DNA from 3 places in the Flavobacterium sp. KBS0721 genome. Region 2 is predicted to be linked to each of the others. Evidence: riboswitches for the same ligand, from Rfam matches in the RefSeq annotation. Region 2 holds a riboswitch; each other region holds the start of a gene.

Region 1 (10,006 bases), 2.4 Mb from region 2:
TTGTTACCTCGACAGAACAGGAAATAGAAACCTATAAACCTTATAAAAATTTTGAATTAGCAAAATACCACGCTATTTCGCCTGGAATCGATACCAGAAAATTTGTTCCGTATTACCATAGAGAACAGGATTCTGAAAAACAAATGGAGGAGGAGCAAAGAAAATATTGGGTAGCAGAGACTATTTCGAAATTTTTAATAAATCCGCACAAGCCCTTTATTCTGGCGCTTTCACGACCTGATCGTCATAAAAATCTTCATACCTTAATTGAAGTTTATGGTAAAGACAAAGAAATGCAAAGCATTGCCAATCTGGTCATTTTTGCCGGAATCAGAAAAGATATTTCAAAAATGCCGGAATCTGAAAAAGATGTTTTGACAGATTTATTGCTGTTGATGGATAAGTATGATTTGTACGGAAAAATGGCCATTCCGAAAAAACATGATGTAGAAAATGAGGTTTCGATTATTTACCGTTATGCAGCCGAAAAAAGAGGTGTTTTTGTGAATTTAGCTTTGCATGAAAACTTCGGTTTAACCGTAATTGAATCGGCAAGTTCAGGTTTACCGGTTGTGGTAACCAAGAACGGCGGACCATCAGAAATTATTCCGACTTGCCAGAACGGAGAATTAGTAGATCCACTGGATGAAAACGAAATCAAAAAAGCATTGCGGAATATTTTAACCAATGAAAATCAGTGGAAATATTATTCGAACAATGGCGCCATTAATATTCAGAAACATTACAGTTGGTTAAGTCACGTAAACCAATATGTTGATTTGGTCAATGAAAATTTATCCTTATCATCAGGTTCAGGAATCAAAAAACAGCATTATCCTAATATCAATATCGAAAGATTAAAACGTAAGGTGGAACATTTATTTGTTTCGGATATCGACGGTACATTGATAGAACCAAAATTAAACAACCCCGGACTAAAAGAACTCAAAGAACATTTGATCAATCGTACCGATAAAATGGCATTTGCACTGGCATCCGGACGAAATTTAGCATTGGTAAAACAAGTGATCGACCAAGAACAATTTCCTTTGCCTGATTTTATTATTTGCTCTGTAGGGACTGAGATTTATTATACAAACGGCAAAGATTATATTTTAGATAAAGGCTGGGCTAAATTTTTGGCCGGTCGATGGAAAAGAGAAGATATTGTCAACCGTCTAAAAGAAGTTCCGTGGTTGCGATTGCAGGAAGAAGAAGCGCAAAACCCCTATAAAATATCGTATTATTATGATAAAGAAAAATACGATCACGAGCAGTTAATTGCAGTTTTAGGTACAGGTTGGTATAAAGTAAATATTATTCCGAGTCACGGCGAGTTTCTTGACTTTATCCCCAAAAGAGCCTCAAAAGGAAATGCTATCAAATTTTTATGCCGTAAATGGTCTATTCCTTTATCGAATGTTATTGCTGCTGGAGATTCCGGAAATGATATCGATATGTTCAGAGGTGCTGTAAAAGGAATCATCGTAGGAAATCGTAGTGTTGAATTGGCTGATTATGAAACTACAAAAAGTATTTATGTGGCCAAAGATTCAGCTTCTTCGGGAATTTTAGAAGGATTAAAACATTATAAAATAATTAAATAAATAACAGATGTTGGTTATTCTTTGAGATGTCCGGATTATCGTTGTCTTTAGAAAGTTCCGAAGGAACGATTCATATTGTAGCAAGGGATTTTAATCCCTTGAAATGTGGAATTTCGACAAAGATTGGTGATTTTGTTTGCGGTCCTTCGACTTCGCTCAGGATGACAAAAAATGACACAATATGTTAAATAATAAAATAGGTTAAATATGTATTCAGGTTCAGGATTTAGTAATTGGGAAATAGGAGACGTCGATGTGTTTATAGATGAAAGCGGAGTGCATCATTTATTTCATCTTATTATTCCCAATCACGATTATATTGCGCATGCAGTATCAAAAGATGGTCTTTCTTGGAAAAGAGTAAAAAATGCTTTGTTTGTAGGCGATCCGGGTGAGTGGGATGATGATATGTTATGGACAATGCATGTTAGTAAAAACTCTGCCGGAGAAGGTTACGAAATGTATTACACAGGTTTAAAACGTCAGGACAAAGGAATAACCCAAAAAGTAGGGCGCGCAGTTTCGCCTGATTTAATTCACTGGACAAAAGACAATCAATATGGATTACCATTGCGAAGTAATGCCCCATATTATGAAAGCAGGGAGAACAATCCGCGTGAATGGCTTAGTTTCAGGGATCCTTATAAATATGAATTTGAAGGAGAAGATTATTTGCTTATTTGTGCCCGTAGCGCTGTAGGACCAACATACAGAAGAGGTTGTATAGGAGTTGCAAAAAGAGAAGAAAAAGGTTTTGTGCTGCAAAAACCGCTGCACGTAGCGTATGTATATGATGATATCGAATGTCCCTGCGTGGTAGAAATAAAAGGAATGCATTATTTGCTGGGTTCAATTCGCGAAGATATCAAAGTGCGTTACTGGTTTTCTCCCGATTTTAAAGGAGAATACCACGCCTTTCATAATAATGTATTAATGCCGCAAGGCAATTACGCCGCAAGAATTGTAAAAGAAGGCGAGTATTATCTCATTTATAATTTTTACTTCGTGGGAGGAAATGTGAATACACTTCGCGTGATTCCGCCACCAAAACAGCTGGATGTTGATAGTAATGGAAGATTGTTATTAAAGACCTATCATCACTGGAGAACGCTTTACCAGAGAACCATTCAACAAAAAAACTTGCCTATTCCGGTACCTATTTTAGGAAATCCGTCGGCAAATTTTGAGGTAGAAAATGAAAATAAATGGCGAATGGGCTGCCGAAGCGGTTATGAAGTTTTTTGTTTTGATAAACCATCGGAAAATTTTGTCTGGGAAGGAACATTGGCTGTCGAAGGAATGGGAAAAACCGGTTTTGTGATCGAATGTGATGAACAAGGAACGGCTTATTACATCTCAATTGATTTTGTAAATGGGTTTGTGCAATTTAGAGCCTGGGGATTTAATGAAAAGGATGTAAAAAATAATTTTGTTTTCGAAAATATTCAAACCAACCAATTTGAAATTGTAGATACTAAAGAAATTTATTTTAAGATCATTCGTTACGGAAATTATTACGAGCTTTCGATCAATGAAATAGTGAAGCTAACGTTATTGGACTATAAATACAGCGAAGGTAAAATTGGCGTTTACGTTTGTTCTGCTATAGTTGCTTTAAGTGATTCAAAAATTCATGTAATTCCAGAACCCGAGAACGAATATGCAACCGCAGATCCTAATAAAGCAATGGATGAATACAATAAAATAGCACAGTAGTTAAGTTGTAATAATGATGGTTGAACTATTGGGAATTACTTTCTATAATGCTTTTAACGCTTTGAATAAAAGTTTCGGTATTGTTGATTTCGCCTTTTATATAAACATCATATTCGGTTAATTTAAACTGTTCCAGCATATCTTTTTTTAGATATTTTATCATAGACTCAAGACTTCGGGTATCGGTTTCTGTTTGTCTTTTTAATTCACGTTGTTTGCTTTCCAGGTAAGCTAAAGTTCTTTTTAATCTTAGTACATTACTATTGTCCACACTTAATATTCTTAAATTTAATAAAAATAACGATAATCAGGAATAAGATAAAATTCAATATTTTTCCAAAAACGTACCAGTGAATTGAATTTATCTTATTACAAGACTATCGTTTCAGGTAATTACGTAAGAATTGGATTTTTAGTTTTGAAATATAAGGCAAAAAATTAAAAAGAATAATAAGAATTAGATGTTTTTGGGTATAACAGTTTGATATGTTACTGTTTAGATCGAAATGTAAGAAGATTTTTATTTGATTTTTTATTTAAAAATCTTTGCGAAAGGAAATGTAGATGAAGCTTTTTTTTAATTTGAAATAAAAAATGATAGCAGGTAAAACAGAATAATAAAGAAGCTGTGTTTTTCTTACTCAGGCAAACACAGCTTCTTTTATATTATAGCGTGACAGATTATTTTACAACAGTCGCTTCCAGTTCAACTTTTAAGGTTTCAAAAAGACTTTTCACTTCGAGTAAAGTTGTAGCTTGTTTGATGTTGTGTTTCGCCACCCAATCCTGAATAAGATTAAAATGCGGCCAAAGCTCATCAGTCGCGGTAGTGTAAATATTCAACCGAACAATTCCGCTGCATTCATATCCGGCTTCAGTAATGACTTGTTCCAGATTTTTTAACGCCAGTTTTATTTGCGATTCCATGTTTTCGTTACTCGAGATTCCTTCAGCATTGATAGCCGTTTGTCCCGAAACGTACAGGGTTCCTTCCGGATTTTTTACTTCAACAGCCTGTACGTAACTGCGCTGGTTCTGCCATTCCCAAGGATTGATTGCTCTTTTTTCCATTTGTTTTCCTTTTTTCGTTTGTGCCAATACAGGCATCGTAGTTAATAATAGTAATACTAAAAGGTTTGCTGTTTTTTTCACGATTACATTTTAAAATTGTAATACAAAATTGAGCATAACGGCTGGAAAGTACTCGTGACATTTTTCACGATTTTGATGTGAGAATTGTCACATCAGGAAGATAATCGACTTAGTGTTTCGCGCGAAACTCCTAAATACGAGGCAATAAGACTTTTGGGAACACGCTGCATTAGCGAAGGATATTGTTTTAATAATTGGTCGTAACGTTCTTTAGAGTTAGAAGTCTGCCAGGAAATAATGCGGCGTTGTGATCCCAGAAAACCAAAAGTGGCTTTCTCCAGAAAAAAGCGCTCCATTTTTTGCAGGCCGTTGCATAGTTTTTTATAATCTTCCAACGAGCAGCAAAGCACTTCAGTATCTTCAAGGCATTCTAATGTCATTGTAGCTTCAGTTTGGGTAAAAAAGGCGTAGTAATCACTTTCCCACCAATCTTCCATCGCAAAAGAAACAACATGCTGCTTTGCTTTTTCATCAGTATAAACCAATTTTAAAAGTCCCGAAAGTACAAAATAAGAATGCTTTACAGGATCGCCTTCCTGAATAAGAAACTGATGCTTTTTAAATTTTTTGGCAGTAAAATGAGCAGCCACAAAAGCAAACTCCTCGTCTGTGAGAGGAATTATTTTCTCGATATGTTCTCTAAGTTGATTGTGCATAGTAGCATCCAAAGTTATTGAAATTTTAATAATAGAAAAGCTTTTATTAGCGATATCAATTTTGGGATTAGCATAAAATATAAGAAAATTAAATTTAGAAAGTAGTTAACGATTTAATAAAATTAATAACAATTTCTTAAACTTTTGTTTATTAGTGTGTTGATAAATAATGTTTTATAAAGCAATTTTAGGAACATTATTAACGAATTAATATTTATATTTGAGAATGAATCAGAGTCAAATAATTTAAAATATTTACAAATGGATAAAGCTATAAAACTAAAAGTTCGTAAGGAGTTGGATAGTCAACAACAGTTGAATATTATTAAATTAAAAGGTAGTTTAATCTCTAAAGGTTATACCGAAATTATTCACATCCTGGATCAGGATGATGAATTTCATATCAATTCTTTCGCAACTCCTTCTGAAACTACAAATGAAGTCCAGGAATTTATTAAAGCATTTATCTACAAAGAAAATTTGGCAGATACGATAACAATTTTCAGATAATTATAAAATTATTGCTTATAAATAAAAATCTACATTTTATTAGATCATTAATTTCTAATCCTATTTCAACCATAGCCCAAGGTTTCAACCTTGGGTTACGTGTTTTTAGAACCAAATTCTCCAAGTCCAAACGGTCGAAATCGTTGCCAATCTTAGATCTGTATTTTAACTCAAATTAATTTGGCAAAAACCTGTTTTTAAGACACTTGTGTTATTAATAGCATTTGTGTTAATTCATTGTTAAAAATGTAATTTTGTTGCATTATACTTCTTTTTATAAAGATAATCATATCTTTACGTCAGATTTTGGTCTGTTTTCTTTAGAAAAATAAAAGAAAATAGTTAAAAGGGAATCAGGTGTAAATCCTGAGCAGACCCGCTACTGTAAGTTCTATACAAGTCTTTAAACGTTACTAATGCCATTGTTCGCCGCTGCGGATGAGAAGGTTGTTTAAAGATGGAACAAGTCAGGAGACCTGCCATAATCACATAGTTTAAGACTTTCGTGGAATAAAGTCGAACAACAAGAATTGACCTGCTATTGCATAGCGGGATTCTCTCTTTTTGCTTTTTGATTACTACATCCGCGAAATTTATTTTAATTAAATCAGTGATGTATAATACAAAAAAAATACTCTTATTCTCTTTCTTGTTTTTTGCTCCTTATTTGCTTCATTCGCAAGTATCTAATGACAGTTTGCGCGTTTTAAAAGAAGTTATTTTGAAAGGTAAACCCTATCAGGAAGTAATTCCCGTACAAAGCCTTTCTGGAAAATTACTCGAGAATTTAGGAAGCCATAATGTTGCCGATGCGTTGAGATATTTTGCCGGAATCCAAATTAAGGATTATGGCGGTCTCGGCGGACTTAAAACGGTCGATGTACGTAATATGGGAACACATCATGTAGGTGTTTTTTACGATGGTATTCAGTTGGGTAACGCGCAAAACGGAGTCACGGATTTGGGCAAATATTCCTTAGATGACATGGAATCCCTAACATTATACAACGGACAGAAAAGTGAAATTTTTCAATCAGCAAAAGATTTTTCAGCCGCTTCGACTATTTATTTAAGAACAAAACGTCCTGTTTTTGTTGGCGATAAAAAAACAAATTTACTGGTACGGTTTAAAACCATGTCTATCAATTACTTCGATCCTTCTTTTAGATGGGAACAAAAACTGAGCGATAAAGTCAGTCTGAACGTCAGTTCTGAATACATCAAATCAAACGGACAATATAAATTTAGATACAAAAGAAATAATCTCGACGGATCTATAGCTTACGATACCACTGCCACGAGACATAATAGCGATATAGAAGCCTTACGATTTGAATCCGGACTTTACGGAAAAATCAATAACGGTTCCTGGGATGCCAAAGTGTATTACTATGATTCTGATCGAGGAGCTCCGGGAGCGATTGTCGAGAATAAATTTTCTGATGGTTTCAGACAATATGATAAGAATTTTTTCGCACAAGGAACTTTCATTAAAGATTTTACCAAAAGATATAAGTTTCAGGCCAAAGGAAAATACGCTTACGATTACACACATTATGTGGCAAGAGATACAACTAATATATTAGGTGAAACTGTAACTGAAGGCGCTCAATCTGATGATAGTTATTACCAGCAGGAATATTACGTATCGGCAGTAAACATGTACAGTATAGTATCGAACTGGGATGTTTCGCTATCTACAGATTTTCAGTACAACAGATTAAATGCAACCAGAAAAGGAATAAATACTCAGTTTTCTTTTCCACAGCGTTATACAGCATTGTTTTCTTTGGCAAGTTCTTACCGATATGGTGGTTTTAAAGCTTTAGGAAGTGTTGTAGGGACTTATGTTCAGGAAGAAGTGCGCTACAATGCAAAAGCTCCCGATAAAAAAGAATTTACGCCTGCCTTATTTTTAGGGTACACGCCTTTTAAGGATTACGATTTTAATGTGAGAGCATTTGCAAAACGTATTTTCAGAATGCCCACTTTTAATGATTTGTATTATACAATGGTTGGTTCAAGTACTTTAAGACCTGAATATATGAATCAGTACGATATTGGTTTTACTTATAATGTACTTCTACATAAAGGATTTTTGGATAAAATATCTTTTCAGGTTGATGGATATTATACCAATACCAAAGACAAAATAGTAGCAGCGCCAACAGGAAATTTATTTCGCTGGATGATGACCAATATGGGGCAGGTAAAAGGACACGGAATAGAATCTGTCGTGAATATGGGCACGCACATTGGCAAAGTAAACTTAACCACAAATCTTACCTATACCTATTCTGAAAACAGGGATTATACCAAATTTGGCGGTCTGGAATTGTCTTCTTACGGAGATCAAATCCCTTATACGCCATGGCATAGCGGATCCGGAATATTAAATGCTGAGTATGAAACCTGGAACTTCAACTACAGCTTTGTATACGTAGGAAAACGATACAATGGCAATGTCAATAATATAAAAGTCAACGAAGTTCAGCCTTGGTATACACACGATTTGGCAGTACAGAAATCTTTTGCATTTCAGCATTATAAAATGAAAGGCGCAATAGAACTCAACAATGTTTTCGATCAGCAATACGAGGTAATTTACAATTATCCTATGCCGGGTCGTACAATGAAATTTATTATAAGTATCGAGCTATGAAAAAGATCACAACAAAATTAGTCCTCGGTTTATTGATAACCCTTGCTTTTGTTTCCTGTAGGGAAGAGGAAACGATTTTTCCATCTTCGGATAAAAGTGTAGCTGCGCCAAGAAGCGACGGAAAAATAGAGGGATTTTATCTTCTTAATGAAGGTAATATGGGAATGAACAGAGCCAGTATTGATATATTCAATTACAGGACAGGAAATTATACCACCGATATTTATTCAGAACGAAACCCAACAGTTGTAAAAGAATTGGGTGATGTTGGAAACGATATTCAAATCTACGGCAACAAGGTTTACGCGGTAATTAATGTTTCGAACAAAGTAGAAGTTATTGATAAATGGACGGCAAAACGCATCAAAAAAATAGACATTCCCAATTGTCGATATGTCGCTTTCTATAAAGACAAAGCTTATGTAAGTTCTTACGCAGGTCCGGTCGCCATTGATCCCAATGCCGAAATAGGTTTTGTAGCAGAAATCGATACAACTTCATTAGAAATAAAAAGAAAAGTAAATGTGGGTTATCAGCCCGAACAAATGGTAGTGCACAACGGGAAACTTTACGTTGCCAATTCCGGAGGTTACAGGGTCCCCAATTACGACAGAACTGTATCTGTAATCGATCTTGAAACTTTTACCGAAATAAAAAAGATAGATGTAGGGATCAACCTTTACAGTATGGAAATCGACAGCAGGGGAGATATTTATGTGAGTTCCAGAGGAGATTATTACAACACTCCTTCGAATCTTTTTGTAATTGATACTAAAACAGATGAAAAAAAAATGCAGCTCGATATGCCGGTTTTAGGAATGTGTCTCGTTGACGATTTACTCTATTATTACAGTGTTTCATGGAGTTACCTCACCAATAGCAATAAAGTGACCTACGGAATATTAGATACAAAAACAAAGAAAGTAATAAGCGATAAGATTATTACAGATGGTACCGAGAAACAAATCATGATTCCGTACGGACTTCAGATAAATCCTGAAACCAAGGAAATTTATATTACCGATGCACAAAATTATGTGGTAACAGGCTACATCTATTGCTTTACTCCGGAAGGCAAACTAAAATGGAAAACTACCGCCGGGAATATTCCCGCACATATTGCTTTTATAACTAAAAATTAAAATGAAAAAAATGTATCACAACTTTTTAAAACATTTTCGATTCGCAGTGCTTGTATTCATAGCACTAACACTTGCCAATTGTTCTGATAGTGGTTCGAATGACGATGATAACGGAGAAACTATTGTTGAAAATGAATATAATGTACAACGGTCTAAAATAGTAGCAGTTACAGCACATAATGGCTTAAGTACAGAGGCTAAATTTACATGGAGCGTGACAAAAGGACCCTCTGATAATTATGCATTTTCTGATGTTACAGCCAAGGAAACCTTATTCGCTGCCACAGACATTGGCGTTTATGAACTGACGTTACTGATCAACGATCAGGGAATGATGCAAACGCAAAAAGTAAAAGTAAATGTAACCAAGGAAACAAAGGAATATAAAACTTTTATCGACAAAGTATTTGAGTTTAAACCGGCACCGGGACAGTTTATAAATGATTTACCGGCAGCCAATGACGGAGAAACGGCCGAAAGAATTTTGGCCAGAGCCAATACATACCTCGCCAAGAAAAACGGAGATCTTATTTCGCTTGGAGCATTTGGTGGTTACATCGT
Region 2 (10,006 bases):
ATTCTCGGCAATAACCACAGTTGCTTTCTTGGATTTGTAGCCAATACTTAAATTTGAGGTTTCTAAAATAGTTGTCATCTTTTAAAGTTACTAAGGTTCTGAGAGGCTAAGTTGCTAAGTTTTTTTTGCCACAGATTAAATGATTAAAATGATTTTAAAATCTGTGAAAATCAGTTTTATCCGTCGAATCCGTGGGCCATTATTTACTGAAAATTTCTTTTTCTCATTAATAAATAAACTACAACCGGTGCTCCAATTATGGATGTTATGGCATTAATAGGCAATGTTGTGTCTAATCCCGGTAGTTGAGATGCCATATCACAAAATAACATGATAATGCCGCCGTAAAAAAATGTGCTCCAATATAAAACAGCGTGATTACTGGTTTGAAATGTTAGCTTTGCAATATGCGGCACTGCTAAACCTATAAATGCTATTGGTCCGGCAAAAGCGGTTACACTTCCGGCTAAAATACTTGTGGCAAATATAATAATGAGTCTCGCTTTTTTATAATTCAATCCCATACTCTTAGCATAATTTTCGCCAAGAAGCAATGCATTTAGCGGTTTTATGCTGCTGGCGCTTAAAAGCAACCCCAAACCAACACAAACTGCCAATATCGAAATAGATGTCCACGAAAGATTGCCCAGACTTCCTAACGACCAAAATGTAAATTTTTGCAATTGTTCAGCCGAACTAAAATAAGTTAAAACGCCTACAATAGCGCTGGTAAAACTACCAAACATAAGTCCTACAATTAAAATTGCCATTGTGTTTCGTAAACGCTGCGCTACTAATAAAACCAATAGTAAAACCAAAACGCTTCCTAATGTTGAGGCAAACACAATTCCGTATGGTGATAATAAGATTGAGTTTAAAAATGATGGTAAAAAACCTGCTCCTAAAATCACAATGGCTACGGCTAAAATTGCTCCGGAACTTAATCCTAAAACATCCGGCCCCGCCAGCGGATTCCTGAATAAGGTTTGCATTAATAGTCCGCTAATAGCCAAACCTACGCCAACTAACATTGCCGTAATTGCTTTTGGCAAACGATAATTAATAATGATATATTCCCAGGTCGATTTACTTGCTTGACCACCTGTTAAACTCGTATATACTTCTTTGAACGGAATGGTAACAGACCCCAAACTAATGTCCAGAAAAAACATAAATAAAAGTGTTAAAGCAAGTACCGAAAACAGGATTATATTTCGCTTTTTATTGATCAATACGTTTAGTTTAATTTTGATGCAAAAGTAAATTCATAGCTTGGCAATAAATCAGGATGAAATATTTTGATATAATCTTTCAATACTAAATCCGGACGGCTTGGAGCCGATTCATAATAAACAGTTCCTCCTGTTGCTCCGTATTTACCTTCGAATGTATACACATTTTTATTTTTAAAGGCATCAAACTGACTGTAATGCGGGTTGGTTTTTTCTATTTCTGCCAAAGTTTTAAACGATCCGGAAGCAATCCAGAAATTAGCCGTTTTGGCTTTTACCAAGACTTTTTCAAAAGATAAGCCTTCACTTCCCGTTCCTTTTAAATCTGCCCATAAATAATTAGCGTGAGCATCTTTCATAAACTGGGCTACCCAGCTGTTTCCTTTGGCTACATACCAAACATCTTCATACATCGAACCATATAAAACAGATGAGGCTGCAGGTTTATCGGCTACTAATTTTTTTGCCTGATCATAACTGGTAACAATTTTATCAAATAATTCTTTGGCTTTGTCTTCTTTACCAAATAAAGCTCCGTAAAGTTTGATCCATTCTGCTTTTCCTAGTGGAGATTGCTCCATCCAGTCGGCCTGAATTAAAACATTCAAACCACTTTTTTTCAAATTATCCAACGCTGAATTATTGTTGTCTACACCAAAAGTTACAATCAAATCCGGAGACAATTCGATTAATTGCTCGATATTTAATTTTTCGTTTTCACCTACATTTTTAACAGATCCTTTGTCGATTAAAACTCTGGTTTTTTCTGATGAAACATAATCTGTATGCGGAAATCCAACTAATTTATCTTCGACTTCGAGCATCTCGAGAAACGGAATATTGGTGGTTGAAGTTACCACAACAGACTCTAAAGGAATTTTTATTGTGGTATATTTTTGTAAACTATCCGGAACCTTGGCTTCTTTTTCTTTTAGAATATAAGTAAATTTTGCATTGGCATTGGGCCAGGGCTCAGAAACTGTTACAACTGAATATCCATCGTGCTTTACTATAGAAAGTCCCGATGCGTATTCGATACTGTTTTTCGCAATTTCATTTTTTACAACGGCTTCTGTTTCATTTTTTTTACATCCAACAAGAACAAAAAAGGGTAAAATAAAAATCAGTTTTGGTAATAAATGTTTCATATATGGGTTATCTTATTTTTAAGGAATAGTTTTTGCATTCTTCATTTTATCTCGTAATTTAAACTATTACGGGACAAATTTTACTCTTTCGAGAGTTACAAAGGTAACGCAATTTCTATTTTTTTTGTTTACCTTTATTCTTACAAAACCAAAAAAACACCATCTTTAACCTATGAATAGCATAAAAACGAAACTTTGCTCAAGTTGTGAATCTTCTTTTAGTTGTGGAGATATTTCAGAAGAAAGCAAATGTTGGTGCAATGACTTCCCTCCTATTTTTAACCTTTCTGAAGGAGGCGATTGCCTGTGTCCGATTTGCTTTAAGGAAGCTTGCGAAGACAAAATTGATGCTTATGTAGAAACAATTACCCCTCAAAAAGCACTTATTAACAAAGCAATATCGTTACCTAAACAAGAAAAACTAATTGAAGGAATCGATTATTATATCGAAAATGACAAGTACGTTTTTAAAACCTGGTTTCATCTAAAAAGAGGAACTTGTTGCGGAAATGATTGCAGACATTGTCCTTATTAGTTATGGGTTATTAATTATGAGTTTTGAGTGCATTATTAATTTACAACATTGAGTATAAATCATTAAGATTTTAAATAAAGTAAACTCTCAAAATCTAATTTCACCATCTAAATCTTAACATCTAACTCATAATTCATAACTTATAATTCATAACTCAAAAAATGGTTTACTTAATTACCGGAGGCGAACGATCAGGAAAAAGTAGTTATGCTCAAAACATGGCTTTACAGCTTTCAGATTCACCAATTTATATAGCGACGGCCAGAAAATGGGATGCCGATTTCCAGAACAGAATCGATCGTCATCAGCAGGAACGTGACGAACGATGGACGAATATTGAAGAGGAAAAATATTTAAGTAAAATTGATTTTACCCAAAAAGTAGCGCTGATCGATTGCGTAACACTTTGGTTAACCAACTTTTTTACCGATCATAAATATGATGTGAATTTAAGTTTGGAAGAAGCCAAAAAAGAGTTTCTTTCGATAGTAAATCAGGAAAATACAACTTTAATAATTGTAACTAACGAAATTGGAATGGGCGTTCATGCCGAAACTCATATTGGCAGAAAGTTTACCGAATTGCAAGGCTGGATGAATCAGTTTCTGGCTTCAAATGCTGATGAAGTGGTTTTGATGGTTTCGGGAATTCCGGTTAAGATAAAAGGCTGACAATTTCAAAAATCAATGTCAAAAATCAATGTCAATGTCAAAAATCAATGTCAATGTCAAAAATCAATATCAATGACAATTGCAATTTGAAAATCCAAAATTTCAAATTTCAATTTTTAAATTCCAAATTCCAACCTTATACTTTATCTTTACTTTAATCTTTAAATTTTCAAATTGCCATTTGATTTTTGCAATTGATATTGTAATTGCCGTTGAATTGGAATTTAGAATTTAAAAATTGTAATTTAAAGAATTTATGAGCTATTTAGATGATATTTTAAAATCGCGCCGGGATACCAGACATTTTACTGCTGATAAAGTTCCCGATGAAGTGATTGAGAAAGCTTTGCAAGCCGGACATTGGGCACCATCTGTTGGATTGACCGATGCTACGCGCTATTTTATAATAAAGTCTGATGAAGTTAAAACGGCTGTAAAAAATCTATTTTTAGATTACAATAAAAAGGCAGAAGAACTTACCGATAATCCCGAACAAAAAGAGCATTACAAATCGTTGAAACTTGAAGCGATTGAAGAAGCTCCAATTGGACTTATTATTGCGTACGATCGATCGGTTTTAAACCAATTTACTATTGGGACTGTAGGCAGTAATGAAGCGGTAAAATTTAGTTCGGTTTGTGCGGCACAGAATATCTGGCTTTCGCTTACAGAACAAGGTTACGGCATGGGTTGGGTTTCGATTTTAGATTATTACCAGTTTAAAAAAATTCTCGATTTACCTGAAAATATCGAGCCTTTGGGGTATTTCTGTATTGGAAAACCTGCAACGAATTATGACAATCAACCGATGTTGCAGCAATTGCATTGGAAACAAAAATCTGAAGCTCCAATTTGTAAAGAGATTAAAAATGTTGCTGAAAATTTTATTACAGATTTTAATCTAAAAGTTGAAAACGAGGTCGAAACTAAAAATGATTTCAGTACAATTTTACAGGAAAAAATAGATTCTAAAACGAAACCTATTGGTTCTTTAGGAAGTCTCGAAAAGCTGGCTTTTCAAATGGCAACGGTTTTTGAAACTCTGAATCCAAAAATAACAAAACCAAATATAGTAGTTTTTGCAGCTGATCACGGGATTGCAAATCATGGCGTGAGTGCTTATCCGCAAGATGTTACGCGACAAATGGTGGGTAATTTTCTTGATGGCGGTGCGGCAATCAATGTATTTTGCAATCAAAACAAGATTCAATTATCGATTGTGGATGCCGGAGTAAATTATGATTTTCCCACCAATGCGAATTTGATTCATGCAAAAATCGCCAAAGGAACACAGTCTTTTTTGCACATTCCCGCTATGAGCGAAACCGAATTGCAATTGTGTTTCGAAAAAGGAAAGTCGATTGTTGAAGACATTGCTAAAACCCGTTCTAACTGTATTGGCTTTGGTGAAATGGGAATTGGAAATACTTCTACGGCTTCGGTTTTAATGAGTCTTTTAACGGGTTTACCTATCGAAGATTGTGTTGGAAAAGGCACCGGAGTTGAGGATGACAAACTGCTTCAGAAACAAAACTTACTCAAAAAAGCAATTGAAAATTATTCCGGTCAAGCCGAATTAAAACAGCAGCTGGCTTATTTTGGAGGTTTTGAAATTATACAAATCGCCAGCGGAATGTTGACCGCCCTGGAGAACAAAATGCTGATTTTGGTTGATGGTTTTATTTGTAGCGTGGCTTTTTTGATTGCTTCAAAAATAAATCCCAATATTAAAAACAATGCTTTTTTCTGTCACTGTTCTGCCGAGAAAGCACACCAAAAACTTCTTGATTATTTAGATGCAAAACCTATTTTAAATCTGGATTTACGTTTGGGCGAAGGAACGGGTTGTGCCATTGCTTTTCCTATTTTAAAATCGGCTGAAACTTTTTTGAATGATATGGCAAGTTTTGAAAGTGCAGGGATTAGTAGGAAGTAATTTTAGTGCTATTTTTTCGTTAAGTAAGAAAAACATTATAATTATGCCATTAATAAAAGTGTACATCCATTTTGTTTGGGGTACAAAAAATAGATTTCCATTTTTAGATTCATTAGAATTAAGACAAAAGGTTTGGAATCATATTAGAGAAAACGCAAAGGAAAAAGGAATTTATGTTGATTTTATAAATGGATATTCAGATCATTGCCATTGTCTAATTTCTTTGGGAGTTGATCAAAATATTCAAAAAATAATACAATTACTTAAGGGCGAATCTTCATTTTGGATTAATAAAAATAAATTGACAAAAGAAAAATTTGAGTGGCAAGATGAATATTTTGCGGTTTCAGTTTCAGAATCTTTAGTAGATAAAGTAAGGGATTATATTAAAAACCAAGAAAGTCATCATAAGAAAAAAACTTTTCAGGAAGAATACAATGAAATTATTAGCAAATTTGGGTTTCAAAAAAAATAAATAACAAGAATTTGGCTAAAGCCTTTGTAGCACTAAATAACAATACCCCAGATAAATCTGGGGGCTATTCAGAAAAAATACATTCAGATTAATAATGAAAATTATCAGCAATCTAAATTGAATAGACAACATCTTTAGATGTTGGTTACATAATTGACAATCAAAATGGCTTTAGCCGAATAACTCTACATTTTTTAAATGAAAAAAGAACTACATATTTTCTTTACCTCTTTAATGTTCTACACCAGAATTCCTTGTCCAAAAAACATCGACCATCATCCTGATTATTTAAACAAGGCCACTCGGTATTTTCCTTTGATTGGCTGGATTGTTGGCAGTATTTCTTTTCTAACTTTTTATCTTTTTTCTCTTTTTCTTTCTGTAGAAACAGCGGTAATTTTTGCTCTAATTATTTCTGTACTTACGACGGGAGCTTTTCATGAAGATGGTTTTGCAGATGTTTGTGATGGTTTTGGCGGTGGCTGGACCAAAGAAAAAATCCTGATCATTATGAAAGACAGCGCGATTGGCGCTTATGGAGCCATTGGTTTGGTTTTATTGTTTTTAGTGAAATTCAAATTACTTTCAGAATCAATTTCTCTTTTCAAAGGAGATATTACTACATCGATTATTCAAGTATTTCTTTTATTTGTTTCAGCGCACGCTTTAAGCCGTTTGGCTGCGATCTCTATTATTTTTACGGATGAATATTCAAGAGACGACGCTTCGAGCAAAAGTAAACCTATTGCTAAAAACCATTCCTGGAAAGAAGTTTTAGGTTCTTTTTTCTTCGGATTGCTTCCTCTTTTTGTTTTCTCTTATTTTCAATATAAATTCCTTTTAGCTTTAGTTCCGGTTTTTATAACACGATTTTTTCTGGCGCGCTATTTCAAAAAATGGATTGATGGATATACCGGTGATTGCCTTGGCGCAACACAACAGGTTTGCGAGGTTGTTTATTATTTAAGTCTACTTTTGATATGGAAGCTTATCTAGTTCGTCACACCGAAACAATTTGCGAAAAAGGAGTTTGCTACGGACAATCGGATGTGGGATTGGCAGAACCTTTTGAATCTGTTTTTGAAAATATCGTTTCGCAATTACCTTCTGAAGCAATAATTTTTTCCAGTCCGTTGAAACGTTGTGTGATTTTAGCAGAATACATTCAAAAAAATATTAAAACGATTGCATTTGAAAAAGAAGATCGTTTGATGGAAATGCATTTTGGCGATTGGGAAATGAAAAACTGGAATGAGATTCCGCCTGAACAACTTAATCCCTGGATGGAGGATTTTGTAAATAGTAGCGCCTCCAATGGCGAATCGTTTATAAGATTACATGAACGAGTTGGCGATTTTTTATCTCAAATTTCAAAAGAAATAACAAAACCTATCATTATCGTAGCACATGCTGGAGTGATTCGTAGCATTTTATGTCATCATACTTCATTGCCGCTAAAAGATGCCTTTAATAACAAAGTAGATTTTGGACAAGTTATCAAAATCGAACTCTAATTATCATTTTGTTTCCATTTTAGTTTTAAAAGTCAAACAAATTAGAAAAATCGACATTTTTAACTTTATCTTTGCAGCCAATTAAGGTTGTGTTATTTCAAACACATTAAAAGGGAATCAAGTAATAATCAAATCTTGAGCTGTACCCGCAACTGTAAGCTTAGTTCTAAAAAAGAATGATTGTTGTTATCTACAAACCACTGCTCGCCCCCGCGAACGGGAAGGTAAACAACAAGACGCAAGCCAGGAGACCTGCCTTTGTAACAAATATCGAGCTCTCGGGAAAAAGAGTGTAGAAATTATGACTTTGAAAAAACTTTTTGCTTTTTGTTTATTCTTCTTGTGCCAGATTATTGTAGCGCAGAGCGATACTATTAATAACTTAAAAGAAGTTGTGGTTTCTGATGCGAATCTTAAAAACTCTTCTAATACCCAATCTCTTCAACGGCTAAATGATTCCATTATTACTAAAAACCAGTCTTCACTGATTTCTCTTTTAAATTATAATACTGTTATTTATTTTAAAGAGAATGGCCTTGGCATGACTTCCTCTCCTTCTTTTAGAGGAACTACCGCCCAACAAACTGTAGTAGTCTGGAACGGAATTAATATTAACTCTCAACTTTTAGGACAAACTGATTTTAATACAATTTCAACACGTGGCTTTAGTTCTATTGATGTAAAAGCAGGCGGCGGAAGTATCGTTTACGGAAGCGGTGCCATTGGAGGAACGATTCATTTGAATAATGATTTGAAATTTACTGATACTTTTAAAAACGATTTTCAGATATACTACGGCGAATTCAATACCATAAGTGCAATTTATGGTATTACAGCCGCCACAAAAAAGTGGAGTTTTGATGCTAGTTTTACCAGAAACAGTTCAGACAATGATTTTAAATTTGTAGGTCAGAAAGTCTGGAACAAAAACGGACAATATTACAATAATACGCTGGATGCTGCCATTGGATATAAAATAAATACTAATAACAGTATCAAGTTTTATAGCGAAATTTACGATGGAGAACGTCATTTTTCGCTCACTTCTCCAAATGAAACTAAAACAAAATATCAGGATTACAATACCCGAAATTTATTAACATGGAGCAGCGCTTTCGACAAATTCGAATCGAACTTAAAATTAGCTTATATCACCGAACATTATAATTATTTTGAAGATATTAACAGGGATGGATTTACTTCGGGAGGAGTTAAAAGTTTTATTGGAAAGTACGATCTTGATTATTCCTTATCTTCTAGAATGAAAATTAGTGCGATTGCAGATTACACAAAAAATGATGGAGTTGGCTCAGGAATTGGAAAAAACAATCGCGAAATTGGCGGGCTAAGTCTTTTATGGAAACATAGTCTTACAGCCAAATGGAATTATGAAATGAGTGCCCGAAAAGAGGTTTCGGATGTGTATAAAAGTCCTGTGCTTTTTTCTTTTGGTTCCAGATATAACTTTTCAGATTTCTATCAGCTTAAATTTAATTTTTCAAGAAATTATAGAATTCCAACATTTAATGATTTATACTGGGAAGGAAGTGGAAATCCTGATTTAAAACCGGAAAGTTCTTTTCAGGCAGAAATAGGAAATGAATTTAAATATAAAGATTTCAGGCTGACCATTACAGCATACGGAATGAAAATTAATGATATGATTCGCTGGCTGCCCAACAACACAGGAAACTGGTCACCTGAAAACACAGACAAAGTAACTATTTATGGTGCTGAAGCACTTTTAGGATGGCGAAAAAACTTTGGCAAACATACTTTTGATTTTAGCGGAACGTATGCTTACACTGTTTCATTGGATGATAAAACAGACAAACAATTATTTTATGTGCCTTATCATAAATTGACTGGTTCATTCTCTTATAACTACAGGAAATTATCTGCCTATTACCAAATTATGTATACGGGAGAAATCTTCACCACATCAGACAACAATCCAAAATATATTCTTGATGCATATAATGTATCTAACATAGGTATTGATTACAATTTTAGCAAAAAAAACACTTTTAAAGTAGGCGTCAAAGCTGCTAATTTATGGAACGAAAATTACGAAGCGTTGCCAAATCGCTATATGCCGGGGCGAAACTTAACTATTTACTTAAATCTTAATTATTAAAACATGAAACTAAAAAATCTTTATTTAGGAATTATTGCATCTGCATTTTTATTTGCTTCTTGTAGCAGCGATAATAATGACAACGAAGAAGTTATTCCGTTAGGAGACTATCAAAATGGAATCCTTATTTTAAATGAAGGAAACTACAAGGACGTAAATGCTTCTGTATCCTTTCTTTCAAATGATTTGGCTACTTTTCAGAATGATATTTTCAAATTGGTAAACCCTTCAGCTGTATTGGGTGACGTAGCACAATCTTTAACGTTTAGTAACGAAAAAGCTTTTATTGTATTAAACAATTCTAACGAGGTAAGAATTATAAACCGTTATACACTAAAAAGTTTAGGAACAATTACTG
Region 3 (10,006 bases), 1.5 Mb from region 2:
TATTGATAAGGCATTGCCTGCAAATTCAACTAGTTTAACGAATGTTTTGAATACTGAATTTGATTTTCAAACGATTAACGGAAACGTTCCATTTTCTGATTATTACTTAGAAGATGCAAGCTTTTTACGTTGTCAGAATATCACTCTTGGATATAATTTTGATAAAGCAATTAAAGGTGCTGTTTTAAGATTGTATGCTTCAGCTAATAATGTATTTATTGTAACCGATTATACAGGGGTTGATCCGGAGAATTTCAATGCAATTGATAATAATTTCTATCCAAGATCAAGAACTTTCAGTTTTGGTCTGAATTTAGACTTTTAATAAAAAAATATAAAGATGAATCAATTTAAATTTAAGATTATAGGAGCTGCTTTTGTTCTATTCTTATTCACTGCTTGTGTAGATGACTTAAATACAGAACCAAAAGTAGAATTGACATTGGATAAGCTTTTAGAGCAGGATCCAAATGCTGTAGACGGTTTAGTTTCTAAAATTTACGGAACTTTTGCTCTTTCAGGTCCTGATGGCCCAGATTCTTCAGATATTACTACAAAAGATAATGGAGAAGCTGCTTTTTTAAGAAGTATTATCAACTTACAGGATTTCTCTGCAGATGGTATGAAAAACCGTTGGGGAGATGATGGTTTAGATCAGTTAACCACAACAACTGGGTGGAATGGGAATAATAAATTCTTTAGATACTTATTCGACAGGGCTTATTATACTATTTCTCAGTCAAGTAATTTAATTAAAATTTTAAAAACATCTAAAGCGAATATTCCGGACAGAGAAAACCACATTGCTGAATTGCGTTTTTTAAGAGCATTATCTTATTATTACATTACAGATTGTTTTGGTAAAGGAGCTATTACGACTGAAGATGATATTAATACTTCTACTCCAAAAAAGGAATCAACAAGAAAAGAACTTTTTGCTTTTATAGAGTCTGAATTGAAAGAAGTTGAAGGTACTATTACAGCAACAAAATCTTACGGTAAAGCAGATAAAAATGTAGTAAGAATGCTTTTGGCAAAATTATACCTAAATGCAGAAGTGTATACAGGAACTCAAAGATATGATGATGCTTTATTGTATTCTAAAAAAGTAATCGACGAAGGCGGTTATACTCTTGCTCCAAGTTTTGCAAGTGTGTTTTCAGGAGACAACAATACTTCGCCGGAAATTATCTATACTTTAATTGCAGATGCAGTTGTAAGTCAGGGTTATGGTAACACAACTTACATCATCAATGGAAATTTAAGTACAGAAACAATGAATCCTAATACTTATGGTGCAACTGATGGCTGGAGTGGTCACAGAGCTACAAAAGCCTGGTATGGATTGTTTAATAATGGAGATCTTGTTGATTCTAAAGATGACAGAGCAAAATTATTCTTTACTACAGGACATTCATACGAGATGAATGATTATAAAAAATGGACAGACGGTTATCCTAGTGTAAAATTTACAAACAAAAACTTTGTAGGAACTACAAATGCAACAAGTTTTGCGAATACGGACTTTCCTTTGTTCAGATTATCGGATGCTTACTTAATGTATGCTGAGTGTGTTGTAAGAGGAGCAAATGGAGGTTCTGCAGGATTAGCTTTAGAATATGTGAATAAAGTGAGAACAAGATCACATGCAGGAGAAATAAATGCAGGAGAATTAAACCTTGATTTCATTTTGAAAGAAAGAGGTAGAGAATTGAACCTTGAAGGACACAGAAGACAAGATTTAATTCGATTTGGAAAATTCACTGGAGGATCTTACTTATGGCCTTGGAAAGGTGGAGTAAAAGATGGAGTTGCAATTCCTGAAACTTACAACTTGTACCCAATCCCTACAAGTGCATTACAAGCGAATTCACAGTTAACTCAAAATCCAGGCTATTCATCTTAATACGAGAAATATGAAAAATATATTAAAACTAAGTGTATTTGCACTGTTATTTATATCAGCTACAGCTTGTGATTCAGATGATGATCTTACCGTTGTAACGCCATCAAAGGCAGCTGTACTGGCAATTCCTGCTGAAGGATCAGTTTTTGTTCTTGATAAACTAACACCTAATGAAGTAGTTGCGACCTTTACATGGGATGCTGCGCAATATGGAGGTGCTCCAATGGCTATAAGTTATGAACTTCAAATGGCAAAATCAGGAACAGACTTTAAAGATGTAGTTGTAGTTTCTGTAACAACAACAAATAAGGTAGCGGTAACAAGTGGAGAACTTAATGCAGCAGCGCTTAATGCCGGATTAACGGCTTTTGAATCTCAAGATGCTGATATTCGTATTAAGTCATATGTTGGGGCAAGAGGTATTGTTCAGTATTCAAATGTGATCAAAATAGCTGTTACTTCTTATTCTGCCTGGGACAATTGGGGAATGATTGGTTCTGCAACGCCTAATGGATGGAATGATCCGGATACTAATCTAGAGTATGATTTAGCAACTAAAACATACTCCTATACAGGACCACTGGTAGTTGGGGAGTACAAATTCAGACTTGACGATAAATGGGATACTAACTTTGGTGACGATGGTAATAATTTATCATTAGAAGCCGGAGGAGCTAATATTCCAGTTGCTGTTGCAGGAGATTATACAATCGTTGTTGATTTTATTGGAAAAAAATACACGATTACAAAAAACTAATTTTTTCTGATAATTAAAAAAGGGCTATCTCTTTTTGAACTGCCCCCAAAAAGTTAGACACTATTTGGGGGCATTTTTATGGAAAGAAAAGTCAAGTACAATTGTGAATTTAAACTTCGTTGTGTAGAAGAAGTTTTGAAAAGACATAATTCGGTTAAAGGCACAGCTAGAGCAAACAAGATAGCTGAAAGCAACCTTACGTGCTGGATTAGCCGCTATAATGAATTTGGAATTGAAGGTCTTTTTCCAAGGCAAAAAAATAAAGTTTATACTGCAGACTTTAAATTAAAAGTGATACAAACCATTGAAAATAAGTCTTTATCTTTGGATGAAGCCTGCTTGATTTTCAAAATTCCAGCGCAGTCAACCATAATAAGCTGGCAAAGAAAATATGCAAAAGATGATTTGGCAGGTTTAGAACTTAAATCACGTGGTAGACCAGCAGTTATGAATTTTAAGAGAAAGCAACGAAAAACAGACAAACCTCTAACCAGGGAAGAGGAACTCTTAAAGGAGTTAGAGTACCTGCGCGCTGAGAATGAAATTCTAAAAAAGTTCAACGCCTTAGTTCAAGCCGAGCAAGCCAATCAAAACAAAAAGCTCAAACCATAATGGAATTAAGGCATAAGTATGATTTAGATCTTTTACTAAATTGTATGAACATGGTTAGAAGTACGTATTATTATTATGAAAAGAAAGGTCAGGCAATCGATAAATATCAAGAGATAAAAGATTTAATTAAACAGATTTACAATTATCATAAAGGTAGATTAGGATATAGACGTATTACTCTATTAATCAAAAAAGAGGGGATTTTAATTAATCACAAAACAGTGCTTCGATTGATGAAATTTTTAGGATTAAAAAGTTTAATCAGAATCAAGAAGTACAGATCGTATAAAGGAGAGCAGGGAAAGATAGCTCCTAATCTACTACAGCGCAATTTTAAAGCTGATAGACCTAACCAGAAATGGGCAACCGATGTGACTGAATTTAATGTTTCTGGCAATAAATTGTACTTATCGCCGATAATTGATCTGTTTAATGGAGAGATAATTAGCTATGAATTATCACAAAGACCAGTGTTTAATCAAGTTTTAAATATGCTTGAAAAAGCATTTAAAAAAATACCCGATAATACTAATCTGACTCTGCATTCTGACCAAGGCTGGCAGTATCAAATGAAACAATACCACCATTTATTAAAGAAAAAAGGAATTAAACAAAGTATGTCCAGAAAAGGTAATTGTCTTGATAATGCGATAATTGAAAACTTCTTTGGAATATTAAAATCAGAGTTGTTTTATCTTAAAAAATACACTTCCATTAATCAATTGAAACAAGAGATTGTTGAGTATATAAATTATTATAATAATGACAGAATTAAACTTAATCTAAAAGGAATGAGCCCGATACAATATCGAGCTCATTATTATAAAACTTAATTATTAATTTGTCTAAACTTTTGGGTGCAGTCTATTGAGATGGCCCTTTTTAAGATATACTTGCTAAGTAAAGATTTTGGTTTGGTTAGTAATGCAAAAGGGCTGCTCTATATAATAGACAGCCCTTTTCTGGTTGTTAAATTTATGTTTTTAATTCTTAAGACGTTTAATTAGATCTTCAATGTTTTGTTTCCATTTCGGGTATAATTCTTCATTATCAGACCATAACTCATTTAATTCAGAATTATCACTTATGACTTTTTCTAAGGCACGTACTGCAGATGTTTTTAAATCGTTTAAAATAAGTTCCTTATTTAGGGAATTAAAAAGATTTACATTAGTTTCGTCTTCCTCATCTTCGTTGTCATTTCTAAATTTTGTTCCATTTAAAAAATTATCAATGTACGCAGCAGAAACTGTAACTGCATGGCAATCTTCGTAATCTAAATAATCTGAATTTATTGCTTTTTCAAATGAAGAGTTAAAAAAAGTTCTAGCATCCTCTCTTATTTCGTCAAAGAAGTCATAAGCTGTGTCGTCATCAAATATTCCGTAATCCCAAGCTCCCATTTTTTTAATTTTTAAAATATTATTGCAAAGTTTTTTGTGATATCTTACTTGTAAATATATTGAATTTTGATTTCAAAAACTTTACCACGTAATTATTTCTTCTTATCGTTATATTCTCCAATCACGGCAAAATAACCAAATGTTCCTAATCCTAAAACAATAAGAGGAGTAAGAATAAAAAGGATAATGATTCCAAAAACTAAATCATCTTGCTGGTCTGACAGGAGTTTGGGTAAGCCAAATTCAAATACACAAAAGTAAGCCGCTGCAGCTGCAAGAATAATCCATAAAACACCTAAAATTTGTTTGATCGCATTCATAGTTTATAATATTAAAGGTGATTGGTTTTGTTTTTATTATCGATATAAATCATTCCAATTACAAAACAGACTGAAGCTATAATAATAGGATACCAAAGTCCGTCGAGGTAAAATTCCGCTTTTCCGGCTGCTTTAGAATGCGTTACAAAATAGGTTGAAATAGCAGGAAGTAAACCTCCAAAAATACCATTACCAACATGATAAGGCAGAGACATTGAAGTATATCTGATCTTTGTTGGAAACATTTCGACCAAAAATGCCGCAATAGGTCCGTATACCATGGTAACAAATAAAACCTGAATGAAAACTAAGAAAATTAAAGTCCACTCATCGCTTGAATTGATAGTAATCGAAGTAGTAATCTGATCATCTTTTTTGCCTGAAAAATGCGTCTTTTTCTGTAAAAAAGAAGTTCCGTCGCTATATTCTTTGTGTGTAGTATAAATAGAATCATTATTTTTATTGACCTCTATTGTTTCTTTTGTGGCCTGAGTAAGTTCAGTTTTGTAGCTTACATCTGTGGTATTGTACATCATTTTGTAAATAGGTCTGTAGAATAAAATGGCAAGAAGCATACCGCCCATCATAATATATTTTCGTCCTATTTTGTCGCTCAGCCATCCAAAGAAAATAAAAAACGGAGTACCTAATAATAGTGCAATACCTAATAATCCATCTACCTGCGAAGAATCGATATTCATTACGGTTTTCATAAAACTCATGGCATAAAACTGTCCCGTGTACCAAACAACACCTTGTCCCATTGTGGCTCCAAATAAAGCAAGTAATACAAATTTCAGGTTGTATCTGTTCCCGAAACTTTCTTTTAGAGGGTTTGTACTGGTTGTACCTTCTTTTTTAGCTTTGGCAAAAACCGGAGATTCGTCCATGTTTTTACGAATTAAATAAGAAACGCCTACCATAACAATCGAAACCCAAAACGGAACACGCCATCCCCAGGAATCAAAATCTTCAGGAGAAAGCACATTTTTGGTTGCCAGAATAACCATCAACGAAATGAATAAACCAACTGTCGCGGTAGTTTGAATCCAGGAAGTCCAGTATCCTTTTTGTCCGACTGGAGCATGTTCGGCTACGTAAGTCGCTGCACCTCCGTATTCTCCACCAAGCGCTAATCCTTGCAATAAACGCAAAATCAATACTAATAAAGGCGCCATGAAACCAATCGTTTCATAACTCGGGATACATCCTATTAAAAAAGTAGAACCTCCCATTAATAATAAAGTGGCCATAAAAGTATATTTTCGGCCAATAATATCTCCCAGTCTCCCAAAAAATAAAGCTCCAAATGGTCTGACAACAAATCCGGCAGCAAAAGTGGCTAATGTCGACAAAAAAGCCGCGGTGGGATTATCACTAGGGAAAAATTTAGTTGAAATTACGACGGCCAAACTCCCAAAAATATAGAAATCATACCATTCGATCATAGTACCCATTGATGAGGCTGAAATTACTTTCCAGATGCCTTTTGTAGAAGTTTTACTCATAAACTAATTTGTATACTTGGTAATAATTAAAACTATTAAATATTTTTTAACGAATATAAAAGATAATTTTTTATTTATTTGATACTTTTTTAACAAATAGTGTTTATTTGTTGATTTAACATTTATTCGATAAATCAAAGCTTTATAAATCGAATAAGTTATAGTTTGCTGCAATGCTCAAGGCCTTTAAAATAAAGAACTCTTGCTTTGTTACGAAAGAAAACACTAGTTTTGCAGTTCAAATTTTAGAACAGAAAATGGTTGTCATATTGATACAATATTGACATTAAAAGGGAATTTGGTGTAAATCCAAAACTGTCCCGCAGCTGTAAGCTCATTAACTGAAACCCTTTAATACGTCACTTTTCATTTTGAAAGGGAAGGCTGGGTGTAGGGAGCAAGTCAGAAGACCTGCCATTTTTATAGTAATAAATAGCTTTCGGGGATTGAAGCTTGAATTAAGAACAATACATTTCACTTTCTGTGATCATGTATGGTTTCGTTATTCTATTCTCGTAAGCCAAAAATAGAGTTTATGAGATTTTTTTTCAGCAAATATGATATCGTAAAAACAATTTCCTTCGAGATGTTTTTCTATTCGATTCATTCTTTTTCTTCATTAAAAAAATCATTAAAACGTATCGTTTTACAAGATATTTGCTTTTGCAAAAGTTTGTTTATATAACTTTTGAAAGGGTAAATTGTATTTCGATTTAAAGATTTAAGTAATATAATTTTTTAAATATTTAATAATGAAAAACCAATTTTTTTCCAAACCATTAATTGCAATCGCCTCTTTGATGCTGCTGACAGTTTCGTGTAATAATGATGATGATTTTACAGCGCCGCCTGTAATAAAAGACGAACAGCAGCTAAAAGATACTTTGACCATTGGAAAAGCACTGCAATTGAGCTCAAAATTAGCAGATAGAAAAAATGTTTCTTTTGAATGGGCTATAGACGGAAAAGTAGTAGGATCTGATTCTACCTATATCTTTAAACCGGAAACAAGAGGAGATTTTAAAATTACAATGATAGCCAAAAATGATGGCGGAAACGTAGCTCTTACTTATGATATTCATGCATGGGGAGCATATGAAAATGGTTTCTTTATGATCAACGAAGGATGGTTTGGTCACGGAACAGGAACGGTAGGGTTTTACAGATATGATACAAAAGCAGTAGAAGACAGTGTTTTTGTAAAAGTAAATCCGGATAAGGATTTAAAACCGGCAACGTCTACATTAGAATTTGGAACGATCATTAATAAAAAACTATTTTTAGTTGCTAAAGTTGGCGGACCAGTTGTAGTGGCAGATGCTTATTCGCTTAAAGAAGAAAAAAGAATTGCGGCTAAAGGTGGAAACGACTGGCGTGCACTAGTAGGTATTGATGAAAATCAGGCTCTTTTGACTTCAAGTAAAGGAATATTTAAGCTTAATCTTAATACCATGGAAGTGAGCGGACAAATTGATGGTATTACTGGTCAGGTAGGAGATATCGTGAAGTCTAACGGTTATGTTTTTGCATTGTCTGCTTCAAAAGGCGTGATTGTTATTAATGCTTCGACATTGGCGATCGAAAAAACGATTCCGGGTATGGTATTAGGATTTGCAGTTACCGATGATAAAAAAGTATGGGCAGCAGGAGGTAAAAATCTGATAAGTATAGATTCAAATACTCTTGAAGTAAAAGAAATTCCATTAGGTTTTCAGGCTTACGGAAGCTGGGGAGCATGGCATCCGGGATCTATTACAGCGGCTAAAAATGATGTTTTTATTGCTAAAAACGGAAGTTTTAGCGGTGGTAAAGAAGTTTACAAATACACTGGAACTCCAGAGTCATTGACTGCGCCTTTTATTACATTAACAAATTCAAATATCTTATATGGTGCAGGAATTGGTTATGATCGAAAGAAACATATTTTGGTATTAAATACATTAAATGAAGGTTTTGGCGTTAATTTCTCCATCAATAATCTTTATTTATTTAATGCTGATTCAGGAGTTAAAACAGCTTCGGTAAATTATTCAGGATATTATTTCCCTGCAGTTTCTGTATTTCATCAATAATTTTTTGCAGGTGATTTAATTGCGAAAGAATTTAACCGCAAGGAACGCTAGATTTACGCAAGGGTTCGCAAAGTTTTATTATAAAGCTTTGCGAACCTTTTTTGTGTATTATCACGTGTCCCGTGGTTGAAACCACGGGCTATATTTGAAATGCAACAGCATGTAAGAGTAGAAATTAATGCTAGAATTTTTTTAGTACAATATAAACATAGCCAACGGTTTTAACCGTTGGGACACAATATTGGTAAAATTCAATAGGCTTTTTATCGCAGTCAAAAACTAAAAAAAAAACACAAAGTTCGCAAAGTTTTTTATCGTAAAGCTTTGCGAACTTTGTGTTTTCTCAACATAACGTTAGGTAAAAAAAACTTAGTGACCTTTGCGGTAAAAAAAAATAGCGGTAAAGTCAGGAAAGTGTTAAAAACAAAAAACCCGAATATTGCTATTCGGGTTTTGGTGGTACCTCCAGGGATCGAACCAGGGACACATGGATTTTCAGTCCATTGCTCTACCATCTGAGCTAAGGTACCGTCTTGTGCTCAATGCGGGTGCAAATATAGAATCATTTTTCGTTTATCCAAAACATTTTTTTAAAAAAATCAATTCGTATCTTCGCAATGGTAAAGAAATAAATATGATTTTAACAATTGATGTGGGTAATACTCGAATTAAAGCGGCTGTTTTTGAGGAGAGTACTGTTCTTGAAAACTTTGTTTTTGAGAAAAATGAGCTTGAAGAAAAAATTAAAAAAATTTTAAAAAAATTTTCAAACTGCTCCGATTTGGTTGTTGCATCAGTCGGAAAAATCGAAAAAGAATCTTTCTTGACTTTCGAAAAAGAGCTGAATATTCATTTTTTTACTCATGAAGATGTTTTTCCTTTCGTAAATAAATATGCGACCCCAAAAACTTTAGGAATTGACAGAATGATTTTGGCTTCCGGAGCTACTTTGCAGTTTCCTAAACAAAACAGGTTAGTAATAGATGCTGGAACTTGTATTACCTACGATTTTATCGACGAAAATGATAATTATCTGGGCGGAGCAATTTCTCCGGGTTTACGATTGCGATATGAGGCGTTGCATCACTACACGGCCAAGTTGCCTTTGCTGGCTTTTGAAACGCCTGAAAACTATATAGGAAACTCAACAAAACAGGCCATTCATTCCGGAGTTGTAAATGGCTTCGTCTATGAGATTGATGGTTTTATCGATGAATATCGGGCAAACTTTTCAAATTTTATAATAATTTTAACGGGAGGCGATGCAGTTTTTTTGGCTAAACGATTAAAAAATACCATATTTGCCAATTCAAATTTTCTTTTAGAAAGTTTGAACCAAACATTTCAATATAAAAATCGACAATGATTAAAAAAATTATAGTAAGCGCTTGTTTGCTTATCTCGTTCGTTTCATTTGCTCAACAGGGT

Evidence for each region. Region 2 has a riboswitch for cobalamin ahead of B0M43_RS00560 (TonB-dependent siderophore receptor). Riboswitches for the same ligand answer to the same signal wherever they lie in the genome.
Region 1: another riboswitch for cobalamin. It lies ahead of B0M43_RS15665 (TonB-dependent receptor); the one in region 2 lies ahead of B0M43_RS00560 (TonB-dependent siderophore receptor).
Region 3: another riboswitch for cobalamin. It lies ahead of B0M43_RS07140 (DUF5074 domain-containing protein); the one in region 2 lies ahead of B0M43_RS00560 (TonB-dependent siderophore receptor).

What each region holds. Positions count from the first base shown of each region.
Region 1 is NZ_CP042170.1:3,610,031-3,620,036, forward strand. It holds gene B0M43_RS15635 (HAD-IIB family hydrolase) at 1-1,607, shown strand, start outside; gene B0M43_RS15640 (glycosyl hydrolase family 32) at 1,815-3,323, shown strand; gene B0M43_RS15645 (hypothetical protein) at 3,349-3,594, opposite strand; gene B0M43_RS15650 (RidA family protein) at 4,005-4,394, opposite strand; gene B0M43_RS15655 (Crp/Fnr family transcriptional regulator) at 4,568-5,131, opposite strand; gene B0M43_RS15660 (hypothetical protein) at 5,393-5,641, shown strand; cobalamin riboswitch at 5,932-6,140, shown strand; gene B0M43_RS15665 (TonB-dependent receptor) at 6,255-8,303, shown strand; gene B0M43_RS15670 (DUF5074 domain-containing protein) at 8,300-9,445, shown strand; gene B0M43_RS15675 (hypothetical protein) at 9,447-10,006, shown strand, end outside.
Region 2 is NZ_CP042170.1:100,775-110,780, forward strand. It holds gene B0M43_RS00515 (ABC transporter ATP-binding protein) at 1-78, opposite strand, end outside; gene B0M43_RS00520 (iron ABC transporter permease) at 204-1,172, opposite strand; gene B0M43_RS00525 (ABC transporter substrate-binding protein) at 1,238-2,380, opposite strand; gene B0M43_RS00530 (DUF5522 domain-containing protein) at 2,553-2,915, shown strand; gene cobU (bifunctional adenosylcobinamide kinase/adenosylcobinamide-phosphate guanylyltransferase) at 3,077-3,586, shown strand; gene cobT (nicotinate-nucleotide--dimethylbenzimidazole phosphoribosyltransferase) at 3,843-5,522, shown strand; gene tnpA (IS200/IS605 family transposase) at 5,479-5,997, shown strand; gene B0M43_RS00550 (adenosylcobinamide-GDP ribazoletransferase) at 6,196-6,993, shown strand; gene cobC (alpha-ribazole phosphatase) at 6,978-7,511, shown strand; cobalamin riboswitch at 7,579-7,786, shown strand; gene B0M43_RS00560 (TonB-dependent siderophore receptor) at 7,813-9,648, shown strand; gene B0M43_RS00565 (YncE family protein) at 9,652-10,006, shown strand, end outside.
Region 3 is NZ_CP042170.1:1,595,417-1,605,422, forward strand. It holds gene B0M43_RS07100 (SusC/RagA family TonB-linked outer membrane protein) at 1-325, shown strand, start outside; gene B0M43_RS07105 (RagB/SusD family nutrient uptake outer membrane protein) at 341-1,906, shown strand; gene B0M43_RS07110 (SusE domain-containing protein) at 1,917-2,663, shown strand; gene B0M43_RS07115 (helix-turn-helix domain-containing protein) at 2,742-3,275, shown strand; gene B0M43_RS07120 (IS3 family transposase) at 3,275-4,108, shown strand; gene B0M43_RS07125 (DUF4259 domain-containing protein) at 4,259-4,678, opposite strand; gene B0M43_RS07130 (DUF6814 family protein) at 4,771-4,998, opposite strand; gene B0M43_RS07135 (MFS transporter) at 5,010-6,506, opposite strand; cobalamin riboswitch at 6,748-6,940, shown strand; gene B0M43_RS07140 (DUF5074 domain-containing protein) at 7,259-8,578, shown strand; tRNA gene B0M43_RS07145 (tRNA-Phe) at 9,033-9,108, opposite strand; gene B0M43_RS07150 (type III pantothenate kinase) at 9,213-9,944, shown strand; gene B0M43_RS07155 (hypothetical protein) at 9,941-10,006, shown strand, end outside.